DNA from 4 places in the Agaribacillus sp. DX54 genome. Region 4 is predicted to be linked to each of the others. Evidence: riboswitches for the same ligand, from Rfam matches in the RefSeq annotation. Region 4 holds a riboswitch; each other region holds the start of a gene.
The links. Region 4 has a riboswitch for cobalamin ahead of AC04NP_RS04320 (TonB-dependent receptor plug domain-containing protein). Riboswitches for the same ligand answer to the same signal wherever they lie in the genome.
Positions count from the first base shown of each region.

Region 1: it holds a riboswitch for cobalamin, as region 4 does, so the genes downstream of both, AC04NP_RS00580 (hypothetical protein) here and AC04NP_RS04320 (TonB-dependent receptor plug domain-containing protein) in region 4, are expected to answer to the same signal.
Region 2: it holds a riboswitch for cobalamin, as region 4 does, so the genes downstream of both, metE (5-methyltetrahydropteroyltriglutamate--homocysteine S-methyltransferase) here and AC04NP_RS04320 (TonB-dependent receptor plug domain-containing protein) in region 4, are expected to answer to the same signal.
Region 3: it holds a riboswitch for cobalamin, as region 4 does, so the genes downstream of both, AC04NP_RS19170 (hypothetical protein) here and AC04NP_RS04320 (TonB-dependent receptor plug domain-containing protein) in region 4, are expected to answer to the same signal.

Region 1 covers NZ_JBXEQE010000001.1:135,964-140,781, forward strand. The annotation lists gene AC04NP_RS00570 (sialate O-acetylesterase) at 1-1,249, shown strand, start outside; gene AC04NP_RS00575 (alpha-L-fucosidase) at 1,295-2,710, shown strand; cobalamin riboswitch at 2,831-3,043, shown strand; gene AC04NP_RS00580 (hypothetical protein) at 3,316-4,053, shown strand; gene AC04NP_RS00585 (Ig-like domain-containing protein) at 4,251-4,818, shown strand, end outside.
Region 2 covers NZ_JBXEQE010000036.1:39,545-44,362, forward strand. The annotation lists gene AC04NP_RS26055 (carbonic anhydrase family protein) at 1-188, opposite strand, end outside; gene AC04NP_RS26060 (hypothetical protein) at 314-532, opposite strand; gene AC04NP_RS26065 (acyl-CoA thioesterase) at 812-1,198, opposite strand; gene metE (5-methyltetrahydropteroyltriglutamate--homocysteine S-methyltransferase) at 1,536-3,857, opposite strand; cobalamin riboswitch at 4,044-4,268, opposite strand; partial or broken gene AC04NP_RS26075 (efflux RND transporter permease subunit) at 4,405-4,662, opposite strand; gene AC04NP_RS26080 (gamma-glutamylcyclotransferase) at 4,688-4,818, opposite strand, start outside.
Region 3 covers NZ_JBXEQE010000019.1:86,162-90,979, forward strand. The annotation lists gene AC04NP_RS19155 (cobaltochelatase subunit CobN) at 1-235, opposite strand, end outside; gene AC04NP_RS19160 (DUF2149 domain-containing protein) at 246-587, opposite strand; gene AC04NP_RS19165 (MotA/TolQ/ExbB proton channel family protein) at 600-1,178, opposite strand; gene AC04NP_RS19170 (hypothetical protein) at 1,184-1,786, opposite strand; cobalamin riboswitch at 1,919-2,131, opposite strand; gene AC04NP_RS19175 (cobyric acid synthase) at 2,194-3,672, shown strand; gene AC04NP_RS19180 (pyridoxal phosphate-dependent aminotransferase) at 3,665-4,672, shown strand; gene cbiB (adenosylcobinamide-phosphate synthase CbiB) at 4,663-4,818, shown strand, end outside.
Region 4 covers NZ_JBXEQE010000002.1:359,098-363,915, forward strand. The annotation lists gene AC04NP_RS04310 (HepT-like ribonuclease domain-containing protein) at 84-221, shown strand; gene AC04NP_RS04315 (hypothetical protein) at 358-1,644, opposite strand; cobalamin riboswitch at 2,199-2,400, shown strand; gene AC04NP_RS04320 (TonB-dependent receptor plug domain-containing protein) at 2,533-3,294, shown strand; gene AC04NP_RS04325 (Dph6-related ATP pyrophosphatase) at 3,291-3,944, shown strand; gene AC04NP_RS04330 (C1orf53 family protein) at 4,039-4,335, shown strand; gene AC04NP_RS04335 (bifunctional adenosylcobinamide kinase/adenosylcobinamide-phosphate guanylyltransferase) at 4,332-4,818, shown strand, end outside.

The DNA of each region.
Region 1 (4,818 bases), on a different contig from region 4:
GGAAGACCAGTGGTATAAGGCCGAAGCCAACCATTCGGCATGGGGAAAGATCGAAATGCCTGGCTTTTGGGAAAACCAGCATTTACCGGGTTTTGATGGAGCGGTTTGGTATCGTAAGGCATTCTATTTGTCGGATAAGCTGGCCACTAAGGATCATACGCTGAAACTGGAAAGGATTTATGATCACGATATGGTCTGGATCAATGGTGAAAAGGTAGGCGCATCTTTTGACAACAGCAACCTGCGAACATACGAAGTTCCTGCCGGCGTTCTTAAACCTGAAAAAAACGTGTTGACTGTCAGGGTATTCGATGTCGGTGGCCCGGGGGGCTTCGGAGGTGTGTCAAAGTGGTTCGGCATTCAGCCCGCAGACAGCAGCAGCGATCCCATCATATTGGCCGGAACCTGGAAGTTTCAGAAGGGATTGGATCTTTCAAATTCGCAAATTCCTGCCTTCCCAAAGTCTGGGATATGGCCCAATGATTACCCTACCTTGCTTTACAATGCCATGATCAGTCCTCTTACACCCATGGCGATAAAGGGGGTAATATGGTACCAGGGTGAAAGCAATGCGGGCAGGGCGGAGGCTTACAGGGAATTGTTTTCAGGTATGATCCAAGACTGGCGGTCAAAATGGGGACAGGGTGATTTTCCATTCATTTTTGTGCAGTTGGCAGGCTTTGATACAAAACGGGAAAACGATGACTGGCCATCTCTGCGGGAAGCACAGGCGATGGCGTTGAACTTACCCAATACAGGTATGGCAGTAGCGATAGACATAGGTGAAAAAGATGATATCCATCCTAAAAATAAACAGGAGGTTGGACGCAGATTAGGTTTGGCAGCTTTAAAAGTTGCCTATGGGCAGGAAGTGGCACATTCCGGCCCGGTTTTTAAGTCCATGAAAATAGATGGTCAAAAAGCTTTCCTCGAATTTGATCATGCGGAAGGTGGATTGCAGGTGAAGGACCGGTATGGTTATATCAAGGGTTTCGCCATTGCCGGGGCAGATCAAAAATTTCATTGGGCGAAGGTTTATCCGGAAAATGGGAAGTTGGTGGTTTACAGTGAAAATGTGGATCAGCCCGTAGCTGTCAGGTATGCATGGGAAAACTATCCTGGCGATGCCAATTTATTTAATCGGGAGGGCTTGCCTATGGCCCCTTTTCGTACGGATAGCTGGCCGGGAAAAACCAAAGGTATCCGGTTTAAGCCGGCCGGTTTTTTAACCGTGGATAAAGCCAATTAACGATCACATAGTAAAAACACAAAAAGCATATTAATAAGAATGTATATGAAAAAATATCATTTTAAAAATCTCATGTTGCCCATAGCAATATTAATTTTTTTTGGTTGTCAGCAGCAAACAAAACAAAAAGAGGAAACGCCTTCAAAAGATTACCTGAATGAGACCAAGGCAGAAAAAGATAACCGTATGAGGTGGTGGCGCGAGGCAAAGTTTGGCATGTTTATTCATTGGGGACCTTATGCCATTCCCGCGGGAACCTACGAAGGTAAACAAATTCGTGGCATTGGTGAATGGATTATGAACAATGCCCCCGTCCCTGTAGAAGCTTATGAAGACTTTTCCCGGCAGTTTAATCCGGTAGCGTTCGATGCCGATGAATGGGCAAGGATAGCCAGTGATGCGGGGATGAAATATATGGTCATCACATCGAAACATCACGACGGCTTTTGTCTTTGGGATTCGAAGATAACCAATTACGATATTATGGATTTCACTACGTTTCGGCGGGACATTCTCCGTGAGCTGAAGGAAGCCTGTGACAAATATGGCGTAAAGCTTTGTTTTTATCATTCTATCATGGATTGGCATCATCCGGATGCACAGGCTGCATTTTTTCCAAATTATAATGATAAGGAAAAGTCCAATCCTAACTTTCAGCGATATGTCACCGACTACCTGAAACCACAGGTCGAAGAGTTGGTGGTAAATTACGACCCGGCAGTCATCTGGTTCGATGGGGAATGGATTAAGGATTGGACCCATGAAAACGGACAGGAAATGTATCGGTTCCTGAGAAATCTTAATCCTGACCTGATCATAAACAACCGGGTGGATAAGGGCCGGCAAGGCATGCAGGGGATGAATAAAGATGATGAAAAAAAATATGCCGGGGATTTTGGCACGCCCGAGCAGGAAATCCTGGAGGGCACCTCCGATTTTGACTGGGAGGCATGCATGACCATGAATGATACCTGGGGATACAAATCCTATGATGATAACTGGAAATCTTCGGATACGCTCATTCATTACCTGATTGATATTGTTGCCAAAGGTGGAAATTTCCTGTTGAATGTCGGCCCTACTGCAGAAGGGCTGATTCCCCAACCCAGTGTTGACCGCCTGGCCGAGATGGGGGACTGGCTGGCTATCAATGCCGAAGCTGTTTATGCCGCCGGATCCCATAAAGTTTATAAGGAAGGGCAACACATCCGCTACACAGTTAGTAACGATGGAAAATATGTTTATGCCATTATGCTGAAATGGCCGGACAATAACAGTTTGATGCTGGAAAATGTCATCCCCAAAGCCGAAAGCGAAATCCGGCTCCTGGGCTATGACCGACCCCTGTCCTGGGAAGTCGACCCGGAAGAAAGCGAATTGGTTATCAATCTTCCCAAAGAACTCTGCGACGAAGCTAAGAGACCCGGTAAGTATGCGTGGAGTTTGAAGATACCGATTTGAGCTCAGAGGGGATAGGAGCGAGGGGTGAGGTAGGTGTTCCGGATTCCGGATTGGCAAAAAAAATGATTAAAATCAGGAATTTTTTATTCCCAGGTCCATTGCATACTTTAAATCAATGACTAGCTTTGTTTTGTATCAGGTTCTCAATTGCCCGTGCAATTGTGATTAAAAGGGAATCAGGTGTAAGTCCTGAACAGTTCCCGCTGCTGTAATCCTGTCCGGTGAAAAGCCGGAAACAGCTTTTAACAAAAAACCACTGCCTCATTAGCGTTGAGGTGGGAAGGAGTTAAAAGTCAGGAAAGTCAGAAGACCTGCCTTATACGGAAATATTTGTAACCTACGGTGAATGGGTTTATAGATAAGTCGGCTGGCGCTTCCCGTTGCTGTCCTATTTCGTACGTTACGAGTATTTTTTTACTTAGCCAGATAACGTGCGATGAAACCAACCTTTTTATCTTCTTACAGGTACCACTTCACGGAAGGCATCGTAGCCATTAACCTGGCTGTTTACCATCGTCTTTTCCCGATGCGTTTTGCAAAAAACCTGCCACTAATCCAATTTAAATCCATATGAAAAAGTTTGACCGGAAGATCATTTTGATACTATGTATGTTTGTGCTGAAGCCCGCGGCATCTCCACAACCTTTGGTAGCAGGCCACAGCCTGCCAATCAGCAAAGCAACCAGATATTGAACGGGCAGGAAGGCCCGCATTTTGCCGGCTTATCCACATCCCCTGAAAGCATGGCACGTACCGCAAACAACCGGCCTGTTGCGGAAACCGGGGGCAACCCCGATCCAAGCCCCTATGCCACACGGGTATTTGAGTACAAGCCGGCACCTGGGCAGTTTATTAATAAAGCACCCTTTGGGCTCCCCGGAAATGCAGACAATGTATTAGGTGCCCCGGATGGCTCGGTAATTTCACTTGGTGGCTTTGGAGGGTCCATCACCGTAGGCTTTGACCAGCCGATCAGGAACGACCCTCAAAACCCCTATGGAGTAGATTTCACCGTGGGCGGTAATGCATTTCCGAATTGGACAGAGCCGGGGGCGGTTATGGTAATGAAAGACGAAAACGGCAACGGCCTGCCCGATGACACCTGGTATGAGTTGGCAGGAAGTGACTATCATTTTAGCAGTTCCAAAAAAGTTGACATAACCTATTTCAATCCCGGTTACACCGTTGCCCATGATGTGCTTTGGGAAACCGGCGAGGGTGAAGCAGGGGTCATATTCAAAAACAATTTTCACGGCAGCCTTATTATCCGCAACCCGTCATTTTTAATAATGTTAACAACCTCGAGGAAAAGTATACAGGAACAGCGGTTAAAATCCGGGTAAACCGGAGCAATCCCGGTTTTGTAACTTCAGGAAGCCTCTCCTTCGGTTATGCAGACAATAAATCCGGTAACAGTACGCCTACTATACCCGGAAACCCTTATTTTGATGATGAAAACGGGCGTTCGGCAGACGGCTTCGACCTTTCCTGGGCCGTAAATGAGCAAGGCAATCCTGTGGTGCTCGATGAGGTACATTTTGTGAAGGTATATAACGCGGCACAGGAAAATGCCGGTTGGCTGGGGGAAGCTTCCACCGAGATCGAAGGATTTGCCATCACAACCCCCGACCCTGACTGGGTGCGGCGCGACTATTTGTTCCAGTTGATAGGCTCCGCCCCCTTCCAGTTGCTGAAAGGAGAAACGCATTCATTTGAAGGAATACTGTTTAAGAACGGTATACCGCAGGATGCCCTGGCATTCTGGAGTGTGTCGGATGAAAGTCTTGGAAACATTGACCGGAACGGTAATTTTAGCGCCCTGGAAAAAGGACAGGTCACCATCAGTTTTTCCGCCAACGCCGACCTGGAACCGGCAACTTTTACACTGGAAATCGTTGAATTGACGGATATGGTGCTCAGCACCAATAAAACGGAATTATATATTAACGAACGGATGTATCTTAATACCGAGAGTATAGACAGTCGCCCCTCACCATCTAACCGTTTTGTTTATGATCGCTACTCCTTTTCTGTCGATAATGAGGAACTTGCCGAGGTAAGCCCTTCCGGTATCGTAACCGCTAGATCAGCAGGCGTCGTGACCGTGA
Region 2 (4,818 bases), on a different contig from region 4:
TCATTTCCTTCGCGCAACCGTTGTACCACGCTGGCTGGCGTCAATTCACTGCGCTCTTCCGGAGACATGACTCTTTCTACTACCCTCAAATCTTCCCCGACTTGTTGTGATTCGTTGACCGGTTGTTGACATGCAATTAACAAGAAGGGCAACACCATGGTGAGATCATGCAGTTTTAAGTTTTTCATGTTCATAGATTTATTCATTTGGATTGTTCTTTTTTGTTGGCGCCTGATAAGTATAAGGTAATGTTTTTTGATTTGGAGGACAGTGCTTTTAAAGGAATTAGTAAATCTCAATTCTCTGGTCCTGATTAAACCGTACCGTAATCCTCACGCAATAATATAGCGCCACTATTAGAGCTTACAGGAGTCATGAAAACCCACCTTACCGGAGTTGCGGTTTCATGTAACCTACCTGTTGAAATACTTAACTTAAGGGATGATCTATTTGAAGCGACTGAGGGTTGTGACCTGATGAGATGGTCATTCTTTTTCAGCTTGTGAGTGATGTTGTTGATTAACCTTACCATACGTATTATGATTTAGTAGTTTTACTATAAAATACGAAAGTAATACTATTAAGTTGCTCTTTTGGCTTGTGTTTATACTAATAAGCCTATTCCTCTCTCTAACAAGTCATAATCTTTTGCGAAATAGGGTGACATAACTTGAGCACACGTGGCTTTATTGCATACATTAAACCTGTAACAACTATTCATTAAATTTCGCAGGTCCGGATGATCAAAAAATCAATCTCGCAAACCCAATTCAACTGAATAGTTGCCAACAAGGATTACCTTATCTTTATTTTAATTTAAAATATTGGTTGGTTTTTTGTTTTGATCTATTGCTACCAGCGTAAATTGTCCACTAATCGCCTTTTCTCTATGCTCAGAGTACATTTGTTCAATAAAAATATCAACCCGGACTTTTAAGCTGGTGGTCCCAACACCTGTTACATACCCCACAAGCTCGATGATAGTACCTGTCGGGATGGATTTGGTAAAATCTATTTTGTCACTACTCACAGTAACTATTCTTTGACGGCTGAAGCGGGTCGCTGTAATGAAGGCTACTTCATCCATTAAACTCAACGCAGTACCTCCAAAAAGTGTATCATAATGATTGGTTGTGTTGGGAAATACAGCCTTGAATATTCGTGTTTCTGATTGTTTGATTCTTTGTTTTATATCCATCTATCATTTTTCCTGATAACATAAAAACGAATTACTTTGTAATTCTTTAAATACAGTCAGCACTGCAACAGGGTTAGGGATTAATCCGGCGCCATCGTTATGCTTGGTTTTAAGCTATAAATTCATCCAAAGATGGCCTTTGGCTACTCACAACCCGGCAGTTTTTATCTACGTACCCAATTCCGCCGCAAAAGTTGTGAGTAGCTATTAGCTTAGAACATGCACATAATTAGCAGGATTCAGACAGAGGCCGGACCAATGGCCAAAAGCTGAAAAAATTTGGTTAGCAAACCACCAACACGATATCTGCCAAATGACCCGTTATCATTAATGCCAATCATATCACCGACTCACTGATTTCCTGCCTCATTTGTTTGGCTGCTGACACCATGGCTATAAGCGCCTTTTTGGTTTCGTCCCAGTGACGGGTTTTTAAACCGCAGTCCGGATTTACCCACAGTTGATCCGCAGGGATCACCATCCTCGCTTTTTCCAGAAGGGATACCATTTCCACTTGTGTGGGCACTCTTGGGGAGTGTATGTCATAAACCCCCGGCCCGATTTCATTGGGGTAATGAAAGTCCGCAAAGGCATCCAGAAGTTCCATTTGCGAACGGGAGCACTCAATGGTGATTACGTCAGCATCCATATCGGCAATGTTATGAATAATATCGTTAAACTCAGAATAGCACATGTGTGTATGTATCTGGGTTTCATCCTTCACAGCGCTGGTGGCGATCCTGAAGGCTTTTACGGCCCATTTCAAATAGCTGTTCCAATCTGACTTTCTTAATGGCAAACCTTCCCGGATAGCAGGCTCATCTACCTGAATTACTTTAATACCGGCCCTTTCCAGATCCAGCACTTCATCGCAAATGGCCAGAGCAATCTGATTACAGGTTTCTGACCGTGGCTGATCGTTCCGGACAAATGACCATTGCAGGAGAGTAACCGGACCGGTTAGCATTCCTTTGACAGTTTTATCAGTTAAAGATTGGGCATATGATGACCATTCGACAGTCATAGACCGGGGCCTTTGTACATCGCCATAGATAATGGGTGGCTTGACACATCTCGATCCGTAACTTTGCACCCAACCATACCTTGTAAAAGCAAACCCATTCATTTTTTCTCCAAAATACTCAGCCATGTCATTGCGTTCGAATTCGCCATGTACAAGCACATCAAGGTCAATTTCCTCCTGCCAGCGTATGGTGGTTTCAATTTCTTTTTTCATGTAATCGACATACGACTGTTGGGTGGTTTCTCCTTTTTTATACTTCGACCTCCGGCGACGCACCTCAGTGGTTTGAGGAAATGAACCAATGGTAGTGGTTGGGAATTGGGGCAAACTCAGGGTTTTTCTTTGCAGTTCTTTTCTCCTGATATATGGTGATTGCCTCCTTACATCTGTCATGGCTACTTCCAGACTTCGCTTTTTGACATCCTCATTATGAATGAGTGTTGATCCCTGTCGCTCTTGCATAGTGGCTGAATTCCGGATAAAAACAGGGTCCTTAATGTAATCCCGGCCAGTAGCAGCCAGAGATTTGATAGTCACCACCTCATGCAGTTTTTGTTTGGCAAAAGCCAACCAAGGTTTGATTGCTGTCATCACCGTACTTTCATCCGTTTCCAGCTCCAAATCACAGGGGCAGTGGAGTAAAGAGCATGAAGGAGCAATCATGACCAATGCTTCTCCCCTTTTCCGGATAGCTTTGTGAACATATTCAATAGCGCTTTCAAAATCATTTTTCCAAATGTTTCTTCCATCGACCAACCCCAGCGACAAAGTCATGTCAGGAGATAACCGGTCTGAGTCCAATATATCATCCAATTGCGAAGCAGCCCTCACCAGATCTACATGAAGCACTTGTACAGGCAGGGAAAGACTCAACGCGAGATTATCCCTGAGCCCATCGAAATAGCTCGCAAGGATGATGTTCAGATGGGGAAAGTACCGGTTGAATTCGCCGTAAACATACTTTAGTGCCTGCTTCTCCTTTTCATCCAAATCCATCGCAAGATAAGGCTCATCAAACTGCACATAGGTTGCGCCCAGATCATTTAGTTTTTCCAGGATTTCCAGATAAACGGGAAGAAGTTTAGCGATCAATTCAATCCGGTGAAACCCTTCCTCTTTTTCTTTCCCCAATAACAAATAGGAAACCGGGCCTATCAAAACAGGTTTGGTAATTATGCCAAGCGCTTTTGCCTCATTAAACTCATCAAAAGCTTTTGTGGACAAAAGTCGGAAGTGCTGATCTCTTTTGAATTCCGGTACAATATAATGGTAGTTGGTATCAAACCATTTGGTCATTTCCATCGCAGTGATATCCAATCCATCTTGTTGAAATCCCCGTGCCATGGCGAAGTACAGTTCTTTGTCATCACCATTTGCAGAAAGATCACGATACCGGTCCGGTATTGCCCCGACTATCAAAGACATATCCAGCACCTGATCATAAAATGAAAAATCATTCGATGGTATGATGTCGATGCCGGCATCTCTTTGTATCTGCCAGTTTTTTAATCGAATTTGTTTTCCAGCTTCCAATAGTTCATCGAGGGAAATTTTTTCAGCCCAGAATTGTTCGCAGGCTTTTTTGAGCTCTCGCCGGCTACCAATTCTCGGATAGCCAAGATTGTGTGTTTTCATTTTTAAAGCTTTTAAATAATTAAAAAATTAGTTAAAAGCCCTTTGGCTCAATTTCACAATTCTTTAAGAAGTTTTAGGTATGCAGGGCAAATGGTCAGGCGCCTGTATTGTACCCATTTGAAAAGCAGAACATTATGTCTTCTTTGATCAAAACTTCAAATCGCGAAAGAATTGTCAAATCCTATACAAGTTAGGTCGATGATGGCAGGTTTCCTGGCTTTCCTGACTAGTTGCCCGCCTTCTCATCTTCCATGATAACATCACAAAAGAAAATGGCCTTGTGGACAAAAGCATACTATCCCAATGGTATAATATCGGGATCAGGATTACAGTTGCGCGTCAGCTCGTGATTTTCACACAATTCCCTTTTAATTCCGGCTTCCACCGGTCACCTTAATCGATTTTGATTAAGAAATCAAGTAAAGAACTTGTGCGTAAATATAAGACATCCATTTTAATTATTCATATTTTAATACTTCAACAGGGCTGGCCCTGGAAATACTCAGGCTGTGATGCAATGGTAAACAAGCTCAGCAGAATATTAAACTAAGGCTTCTGCCAATTCTGCGCCATTTGCAAGTAGTTGGTTTGTAAAGTCTACCAGCAAAATCGAGTTTTTAATCTCAATGCCAATAAGGGCAATAAAACCGATAGCAGCCGTAAACGATAGCGGGTTACCGGTTATATAGAGGGCCGCCAAAGCACCAATCAATCCTAGCGGAATTACCGAAAGTACAATCAAAGAACTCTTGAATGAACCGAACTCCAGGATCAGGATCAGAATAAATAGTACAGCAACAATGAGTCCTTTTAAACTAAAAAGAAACGGGCTATTTCATCAATCCCTGGTAGGCATTAGCCACTGACAGTACTTTGTCATCCACCATTACCAACACCCATATTCTCTGGTACTGGGCTCCTTCAAAATTGTCCGGCACCTGCCAGTCGAGTTGTTTTGAAA
Region 3 (4,818 bases), on a different contig from region 4:
TGTCGCGCAACTGGTCATAAGTAAGCTGGTCCAGATCAGCGTAGTAATAGCATTTTACATTGGCCACTACCTTATAACCCTTAAGTACTTCTTTCACATGTTTAGCAGTGCTTTCACCCAGCAAGTGATAGGAATCGGACAATAGCAAAACAATGCTTACTTTGTGATCATCGGCCTGACTGTTAGTATTACTAAGCAGTAAAAAGAGGGCGGTGTAGAGAAGGTTTTTCATCATTTTTGGATTGTTATTTTTCAGGGATATAAATAATTCGTCCGTCCTCCAGTTCATAGGCCGTACCCAATTTCACCCCTTTGCCTGATTCTGTGGTTTCGGTTACCTTCTCTATTTTAATTTCTTTCCCCTTTTTAGTAATGATCTGTAATTCGCCATTAGGCATTGTTTTGGTAATAATTAATTCTGAATCCTGATTGAACAGATCAAGTGTGCTGTATGCCATAAACAGCGCAAAAAAAAGTGCAACGATGAACACCATACTAACATCAAAAAGGTTAGCCATACTGCTTATGGGGTCTGCTTCCGAAGAAAGCTCGTCATCGATAAAGGAATGTCTTCTTGAAATACTCATCTTCTCTTGTGTTTATGCGTTGATTAACTTTTCTTTTCCGTGTTCTGTACGCTCCCAATCCACCAGGCTTCTTTCACACATGCTTTCACATTCAAGGAGATCCTGCCTCATCCATTCTGTTTGCTTGTAATTCATCAGAAAAGCTGTCAGCCCGCAGGCCATACCCACTACGGTGGTGGTGAATGCCGTTACCATATTGGCCGACATAATCATAAGATCACCTTGTGACAATGAAGAAAGCGCTGTTCCCATGGGGATAAGTGTTCCCATGAGGCCAAGTGACGGGCCTGCTTTTATTACCAATCTATTATTGCTCAGGGATTTGATATAGGCTTGATGCCAACTACGGAGTTGATGTAAAAGATCGAATTCTATTGCTTTATAGGTAGAGGAGGGAGATTCGAAGTAAACTTTATGTTGTGCTTTGAACATATTGATTCTCTTAAAGTTATTGCTTCGTCTTTGCCTTAACTCACTCATAAACTTACCTGCTGCCACGGCCTGATGCGCCAATACCAAAAATATTCCAATAATAACCGGGTAGTAAAGCAAATTAGCAATGGCTAATAATGATGATTCTAAAATATTCATACGATTTAAAGTCTTGATTTTTCTTTCAAAACAAATCCTCCGAGCATGAGCATTACCAGCACGCCAAGAAGTATAAAGTTTTGTTGATTAACAATTGAAGAAATAGGAATGGTAGCCATAGGTTTCAGATTTTGCTGAATGCTTATGAGTACAGGCTCTAACACAAAAAATAAGGTAATGATTGTTCCTGCTTTTAGAAAATACTCCCGGACCTTTGTCAACCAAACAGACCATTTTTTAATCAACCAAAACAAAAGGCCAGCCACAGGAATAACCCCCACCCCCACCATTACATTTTGCCATTGCAAAAAAATGAGGGAGCAGCTCATAAAGGTTATCATACTACTGATGAGTGCGCGCTTCCATTTTGAAGGAGGGTTTACTGAGTGAAGCAGGTAATCTAAAACAAGCAGTAAAAACAGTATTAGCTGAATACTACCTTTCAGCTGGCTTTCAAAGAATATACAGGAAAAGGCAACCATTAAAAACACAATGGTGAAAGCCATCCAACCTCTCCTTTTGTCAGAAAGAAATTGCGCAGTGCCAGATGCTCCGTAGAGACTCAGAAAAAGCATTTGAAGACCTATAAGGACTAATTCGGCAGTCATTTCTTATTTCTGTTACTCGCTTTCCGAAATAAGATAGATGCCACATTGTAACGCCCAAACATTATCTGATAAGGATAATGCGATTTACTAGATTGGTACAAAGTATCATTTAGCCTTTATTCCCGAAAGCTTTGATAAAGTCGTGTTCCGGCAGGTCTCCTGGCTCGTCCGGTTTCCGAAGCCTTCCCATCCAAATATGCTGGGACAGTGGCCAATGAATTTCAGAAACATCCTCGAGGGACTAACAGTTGCGGGTACAGCTCCGGATTTTTCTACTGAATCACCGGATTCCCATATTAAGGTTTCCTTATAAAAAGGAAATCCACCAAAACGATGTAAAATTAGCATTTATTTGCAAATTTGAGATTTAATTTAGATAAATAGTTTAAGACAGATATATCCAAAATTTGAGCAGAAGTGAATCAATGGAAAAGATGAGGCCAATCATGATTGTGGGAACCGGATCTGATGTCGGGAAGAGCTGGGTGACTACAGGTATTTGTCGCTGGCTAAAAAAACATGGTTTTGCCCCTGCGCCTTTCAAGGCTCAAAACATGTCACTCAATAGTTTTTCTACGGCAGACGGGTTGGAAATTGGCAGGGCACAGGCGGTACAGGCTGGGGCCTGTCGGCTTGCACCCAGGGTAGAGATGAATCCTGTTTTATTAAAGCCTTCATCCACAAACCAATCTCAGGTTGTACTTTATGGAAAACCGATAGGCAACCAGACCGCCAGGGAGTACTTCTCCAATAACAAAAGCCAACTATTTGAAGAGGCTAAAAAGGCATTTTATACGCTAAACGATACTTATTGTCCCGTTGTGATGGAAGGGGCAGGAAGCATCAGCGAGTTGAACCTGAAGCACAGGGACATCACAAACATGAGAATGGCGCAAGTAGCTAACGCCTGTGTGTACCTTGTAGCTGATATCGATAAAGGCGGGATATTCGGAAGTGTTTATGGCACAATCGCTCTTTTGGAAGAATGGGAAAGAAAATTGATTAAGGGGATAATTGTCAATAAATTCCGAGGTGATATGACGCTTTTTGAAGAAGGAAAAACAATGCTCGATGAGTTGACGGCTACTCCCGTGCTTGGGGTGTTGCCTTATGCTTCGGACATTGTATTGGAAGAAGAAGACTCTGTGGCACTTAAACAAAGGAAAACCGCGGCCCAAAAGGATAAACTTAATGTAGCTATTGTACAACTGCATTATCTGTCAAACTATACGGACTTTCAAGCCATAGAGCAAGAACCGTTGATCAATCTGTATTATACCCGAGATCATGAAGAACTGAAAAAAGCAGATGTGCTCATCATACCAGGCACGAAAAACACCATTGAAGATCTGGTGGCTTTAAAGAAAGACGGGCTAACCGAAACCATCAAAGCGATGTATGGTAAGATTCCTGTTATTGGAATTTGCGGGGGGTATCAAATGATGGGGCAATGGATTAAGGACCCGTACGAAGTAGAAAGCAATAGAGGCAAAGAAGAGGGCCTTGGTTTGTTTGATGTTACCACTACGTTGACCAAAGAAAAAACCACCCTCCAGCAAGACTTTACATTCAAGAAGTATGACACCGCTTGTACTGGTTACGAGATCCACATGGGGGAGACTTCTGTGCCTGCTGGCAAGCATCTAAACATGGTTAATGGAACACCGGAAGGCTACTTTGATGGAGATAAAAGCTGGGGAACGTACTTTCACGGGATATTAGATAATCAAATTGTTGTAAACGAATTGTTGCATTTAAAATACAAGGAAGCCCAGGCCATGGATTATTTGACTTTTAAGGAAGCGCAGTATGAAAAGTTGTCGGACTGGATTGACCAACACCTGGATATGGATACTATCATAGAAAACAGCAAAAACAATGATTAATGGGCATGGGGACGATATTCATCTATATGGGGGAACTATAAAGCACAACTTTAGTTCCAACGTTTATTACAAGGGATGCCCACCTGAGCTACTTGCTGAGATGTCGTCTTATACACATGCCATACAAAGCTATCCCTCTCCTGCTGCCGAAGAACTAAGTGGCGTAGCTGCCGGCAAGTTTGATTTGCCAATGGATCAATGTCTGTTTACCAATGGTGCCACTGAGGCATTTTATCTCATTGCGCACGCATTCTCAAACAAATATGCCGCAATAGTAGCACCCACCTTTTCCGAATATGAAGATGCCTGTAAAATGTATGGATTAAATTGTGAACTGGTAGATAAGGCAGCACTTACACCTATTAATTATGACCTTGTTTTTATTGGCAATCCTAATAACCCGGACGGTAGCATTATCCCTACTATAGAATTAATAAAGCTAATTGAGCAAGCTCCCGATACAACCTTTGTGATAGACGAGGCATACATTGAATTTACTGTTCAACTCGAATCCCTTGCCCCTTTGGTAAAGCGTTTCACTAACCTGATTGTCGTCCGTTCCCTGACCAAAACCTTTTCCATCCCTGGCATCAGGTTGGGTTATGTAACCGCCTCATCAGCTATCATTACGCAACTTCTCACCAAAAAAATGCCCTGGAGTGTCAATGTGTTGGCGATACACGCAGGATTACAATTATTTAAACATTATGATCGCTGGCTATTCAATGTTGAAGAGCTGCTCAACGAGGCACAAGCGTTTATACAGAAGCTTTCGGAGATAGACTGGCTGGAAGTGATACCCAGCCATACTACTTATTTCCTTGTTAAATTAAAAAGAGGTACTGCCGCTGAACTTAAGAACTACCTGGCGGTACAATATGGAATACTGATACGTGATGCCACTAATTTCAAAAAACTTCATGGTGAATACATCCGCCTGTCCACTCAAAGCCATGAAGCACAAAGCGACCTGATAAAAGCATTAAAGCAGTGGAAATAAACAAGGTTTACATACTTCTATTTGCGTTTTTGCTTGACTCGGCCTTTGGCGATCCAAGATGGATGCCGCACCTGATCGTGCTTTTCGGCAATGCTATTGCCAAAGGTGAGCAACGACTCAACAAAGGCAATGGCAGATTTTTGAAA
Region 4 (4,818 bases):
ACTTGCAATGAGCCGGATAGCTGAATACATTGACGGATATAATTATGAGGAGTTCAAAATATACTAATGTACCTTAGCAAGAAATGTATTGTTTGAAAAATAAGGTGTCGCACGAATATTTTGGTGTTGATTATGAAATTATTTGGGATGTTGCGATAAATTACCTGCCTGACAACAAGAAGCAAATTGACAAGATATTACAAAAGGAAAGAGAGCACTAAAGCCAAATCACAGAAAAGCATTTAGTGTGTCTTTTAGTAAAAGATTGCTTACAAAATGACAGTAATTAAAAACCCGGAAATGGGGTTGCCTTAAAATGCCAGGCAACCCCATTTGTGTTGATTTTAATTTGTAAAATTAAAATCCATTACCAAAACCGCCATCCTGACTATTGTCTTCAGTCTCGAAAGGCTGTGCAATAACAGGACAGTTGATCATTGCACCAGAGTAGTTAAGGTTAGCTACAAAAGGATTTGGAGAACCTGGGCTACCCTCGAAGCTGGTAACATAACCGGCTTCTACCAGTTCTGTCAAATCCTCAAAACTTGTAATACGACGTCTCAGACCAGCGTCTATAGCCTCCTGCGTCCACATATTCAGGTGTGCATCCCACATAGGGCTGTAGTTGTTAAAGAACTCCTGATCATTGTCCGGATCGAAAGGAAAAACATTGATCGGATCCAAATCATTATCCAGGATAGTAGAGCTTAGCGACTGACGCTCAGGGTTATCTGCACCTGTTTCGCCATTGGTTACAGGAGAAAAACCGATAAAAGTAGTATTCTCAAACAATGAACTTTGCCCAAATGCAGGCAGCTTAGCCATACGAGGAGCTAACGTACCTAACTCAATCGCAGCGGGTCCGGCAGCCGTAGCATCGGTTACCAAATGGTAGTAGAACTGGTCTCCTCCCTGGAAGCCATCCAGAAGCTCCATGGTAACTCTTCTTCTGGGAATATCTATGCTGATGATACGGTCATGTTTGCCTGTACTATTGGCCACAATTTGAGCATTAATCACCAGTCCACTGGGCAATACCACTAAGGAAGAATACTCATCATCACCGATAGAACCCGGTTCTGCTACAGAAGGAGGGAATGCAAATGGCCCATTGCCCGGTTCCACCCGTCTTACGGGGCTGAAATCCACATCGCCTCTAAATTTAATAAAACCTCTTTGGATCGTCACTTCCTGACTGCCTTCAGATCCCCTGCCATGAATCAGTTTTGGCGCGTAGTTAACGCCCAACAATTTGGAAATAATGAAACTGGAGGTTTCGGTAAGTACGTAATAAGTAGGATTACCTGAAGGTCCGATACCTTTGAACAAAGGTAATGTAACATTCGCTTTTGTCGGATCCTCCAGGTCATTAACCGCAATGGCATTCCTCACAAAAACGTTTTGTTCCCTGGTAAACCTTCTTCTTCGTGCATTGGTTAGTTCGTCCATGGTTTGTCCTCTTTCATCAGCGGCTGCTGACATAACGCTTTTCATCTCTTCCATAGCCAAGGCTTCATTTAATCCTTGATCAACCGTTGCTTCTGGTACGTTCGGTGCGCTTTGAATATCGGCATCGTCTTGATTTTGGCATGATACTGCCGTGGCTAATACCACAGCAATCAATACATATTTGAATTTATGCATTAACATAGTTTTAGGGTTTAATTGATTGAAAATTTGTACTGGTACGTTATTTAAGATCTTAAACTTTCCCGCCACTAATTATCTACGGAATCTTCCAATATTCGTTTTTGGATATGTCACGAAAATATCACAGAATTATCACGAAATTATAACATCCCTCAACCTGGGGTATTATTGAAGAAAATCATTCGATTGTTATGTGCTGAAAATCAAATAATTAAGTGAGATTTGTCAAATCGCTGACATATTTTTTAATTTAAGAAAATATTTTTCAAACTTTTTCAAAAAAATTCCGACAAACAGTAAAAATTGACGAAGGCCAGCTTATCCCACTGTAAATCAAACCCTACTTTTAATTTTCCCGTTACGATTAACCTTGAGAATATCTATTCACTCTCAACTTGTATTCTAAGGTTAATCCAAGGAAGTAAGTACAGTTTTTTTAACAACTAGGGGCAATTTGCAATTGATAGTTGACAGTTGACAATTGACAATTATTTTATGGTGTACACTCTTGGTTTGGCGGTTATGTCGAATTATTTCATAAATTTCCTTACCTTCGTATTGCATTTGGCTTCAGGTGAATACTTCATTTACCAGAATTAAAAGGGAATCCGGTGAAAATCCGGAGCTATCCCCGTAGCTGTAAGCTTCGTGAATGCTGTTTTTTAAAATGCCACTTTTCCGGCAGACAGGAATGGGAAGGCAAAAACAGGTGAAGCAAGCCAGAAGACCTGCCTGATGTGAAACATTTTAAAAGGCTTTCGGTGGAAGAGTCAGGAGTGTAGCACATACAACAGGGTCATAGCATAGATTTTGTTGTAAACGATCCTACAGCCCTATACAAAATTATCGGAAGCTCATTGGTTCAATTTAAGCTTTTAGACAATGAGCAAAAAGTTAATCTTAGGTGGGTGGTGTGTGTGTTTTTCTTTGGTCACATCTGCTCAGACGCAGGATTCCCTGCGTACTGTAATTCCCTTAAATGAAGTTGTGGTATCGGCTTCCAAAATACCGCTGGAAAGAAAAGAAACAGCCAAACCGGTTCAGGTGATTACCTCCCAACAGATACGGAGTAGTGTAGGTAAAGATCTGGCACAGTTACTTAATGAGCAATCCGGCATTATTATCAACGGGGCTTACAGCAATCCGGGGAAGGACAAAAGTGTCTTTATCCGCGGGGCAAGCAGTAGCTACACGCTGATCCTGATCGATGGTATTCCAATTACCGATGCATCGGGTGTAGGTAATGCCTTTGATTTAAGGCTACTGTCTTTACAGCAAATAGAACGCATTGAAATCCTTAAAGGAAACCAATCTACCTTGTATGGCTCCGATGCCATCGCAGGAGTTATCAACATCATCACCCGCGGTTCGGTTGAAGCGCCTTTGTCTGTCCGGGGATCACTGAGTGTGGGTTCTTTCAACACCTCCGAGGCGGCAATCAGTGCAGTGGGCAAACACGGTATTTTTGGGTATAATGTTGGTTACAGCCGCGATATGGCCGGATTGCTTAAATGTTACACTTTGGCTATCCCCTTTTTCAAAAACATGCTGGCAGCAAACCGTATTTACAGTGCGATTTTATTTGGAGGATTTGAGTTAGCCAAAGTTCGGTTTAAAATATTGAGAAACCCTCAAACAACATGAAAACCGCTTTGGTTTCCTGGAGTGGCGGCAAGGATAGTTGTTATGCATTGATGATGGCTATCAGGCAAGGCTTGCAGCCCGCAGCTTTGCTCAACATGATGAACGAGCACGGTAAAGTTTCCCGTTCGCATGCTATACCCTTGCCGGTACTTCGGTTACAAGCCAAAGCCATGGGAAATATCCCGTTATATACAGTGCCGGCCTCCTGGTCAGCCTATGAAAAGGAATATATAGCTGCACTTAAAAGAATTAAGAAAGAACAGGAAGTTAATTGCGTAGTGTTTGGGGATATTGATTTGCAACCTCATCGCGATTGGGAGGAGAAGGTAGCTCATGCGGCCCATATGGAAGCGGTATTGCCACTTTGGCAAATGGATCGCTTTAAACTGGCAGGTCAGATGATTGCCGATAGTGTGGAAGCTGTTATTGTATCATGTCAACCATCACTGGCGGAAAATTTTTTGGGAAAACCTGTTACTACCGAGCTTATATCGGCTTTGGTGGCTATGGGTGTGGATGCTTGTGGAGAAAACGGTGAGTTTCATACACTGGTGGTTAACTGTCCCTTATTCTCAAACCGCATTAAAGTGGAATTTGGTAAAAAACTTATCTATCAGGACTATTGTTTTATAGAAATGATCAGTAGATAGCATGGATAGTTTTTTTTCGAATCAGGAAAAGGTTTGCCCGCATTGTTGCAAACCCTTTGTTTGCGGGGCGAGCAATGGGAAAGGTTGCTGGTGTATGGAACTACCGCCGTTATTACCTGTGGAAGCAGGTAATCAATGCCTTTGCCCGGATTGTTTGTCATCTGAAATCAAAGCAAAGTTAAAAGCCGAACCTGGGAAGGTCATGGCTGCTTTAAGAAAAAATGCAGGAAAAGCAGGGCCGGACGCAGGGTTTTTGCAACAAGGGCTCGACTACTATATCAATCAGGAGGGTAACTGGGTTTTTACCGCTTTTTATCATCTGAAAAAAGGTTATTGCTGTCAAAATGGTTGTAAACATTGTCCCTATGGCTTCAAAAAAACAGAAAAATGATCTATTATATAACAGGCGGAGCAAGATCAGGAAAAAGTAGTTATGCGATGAAAATGGCACTCGGTTTGTCAGGGAATCCTGTTTATGTAGCTACTGCCAGGCGTTGGGATGGTGGCTTTGAAAACCGGATTAAGCGTCATGAAGAGGATCGGGACGACCGGTGGGAAACTATGGAAGAAGCATTGGAAGTAAGCAAACTTAACCTGGAAAACCGGGTTGTGGTGATCGATTGTGTAACCCTGTGGTTGACCAACTTTTTTGTTGATTTCAGACAGGATATCCCAAAGTGCCTTGATGCTTTTAAAGAGGAAATGGATAAACTGCGGACCAAAAATGCCACTATTATCATTGTTTCAAACGAAATTGGCATGGGTGTCCACGCTGAGACAGAGACCGGCAGGAAGTTTACCGATCTGCAGGGCTGGGCCAATCAATACGTGGCTGAAATAGCCGACAAAGCGTTTTTATTAGTTTCAGGAATGC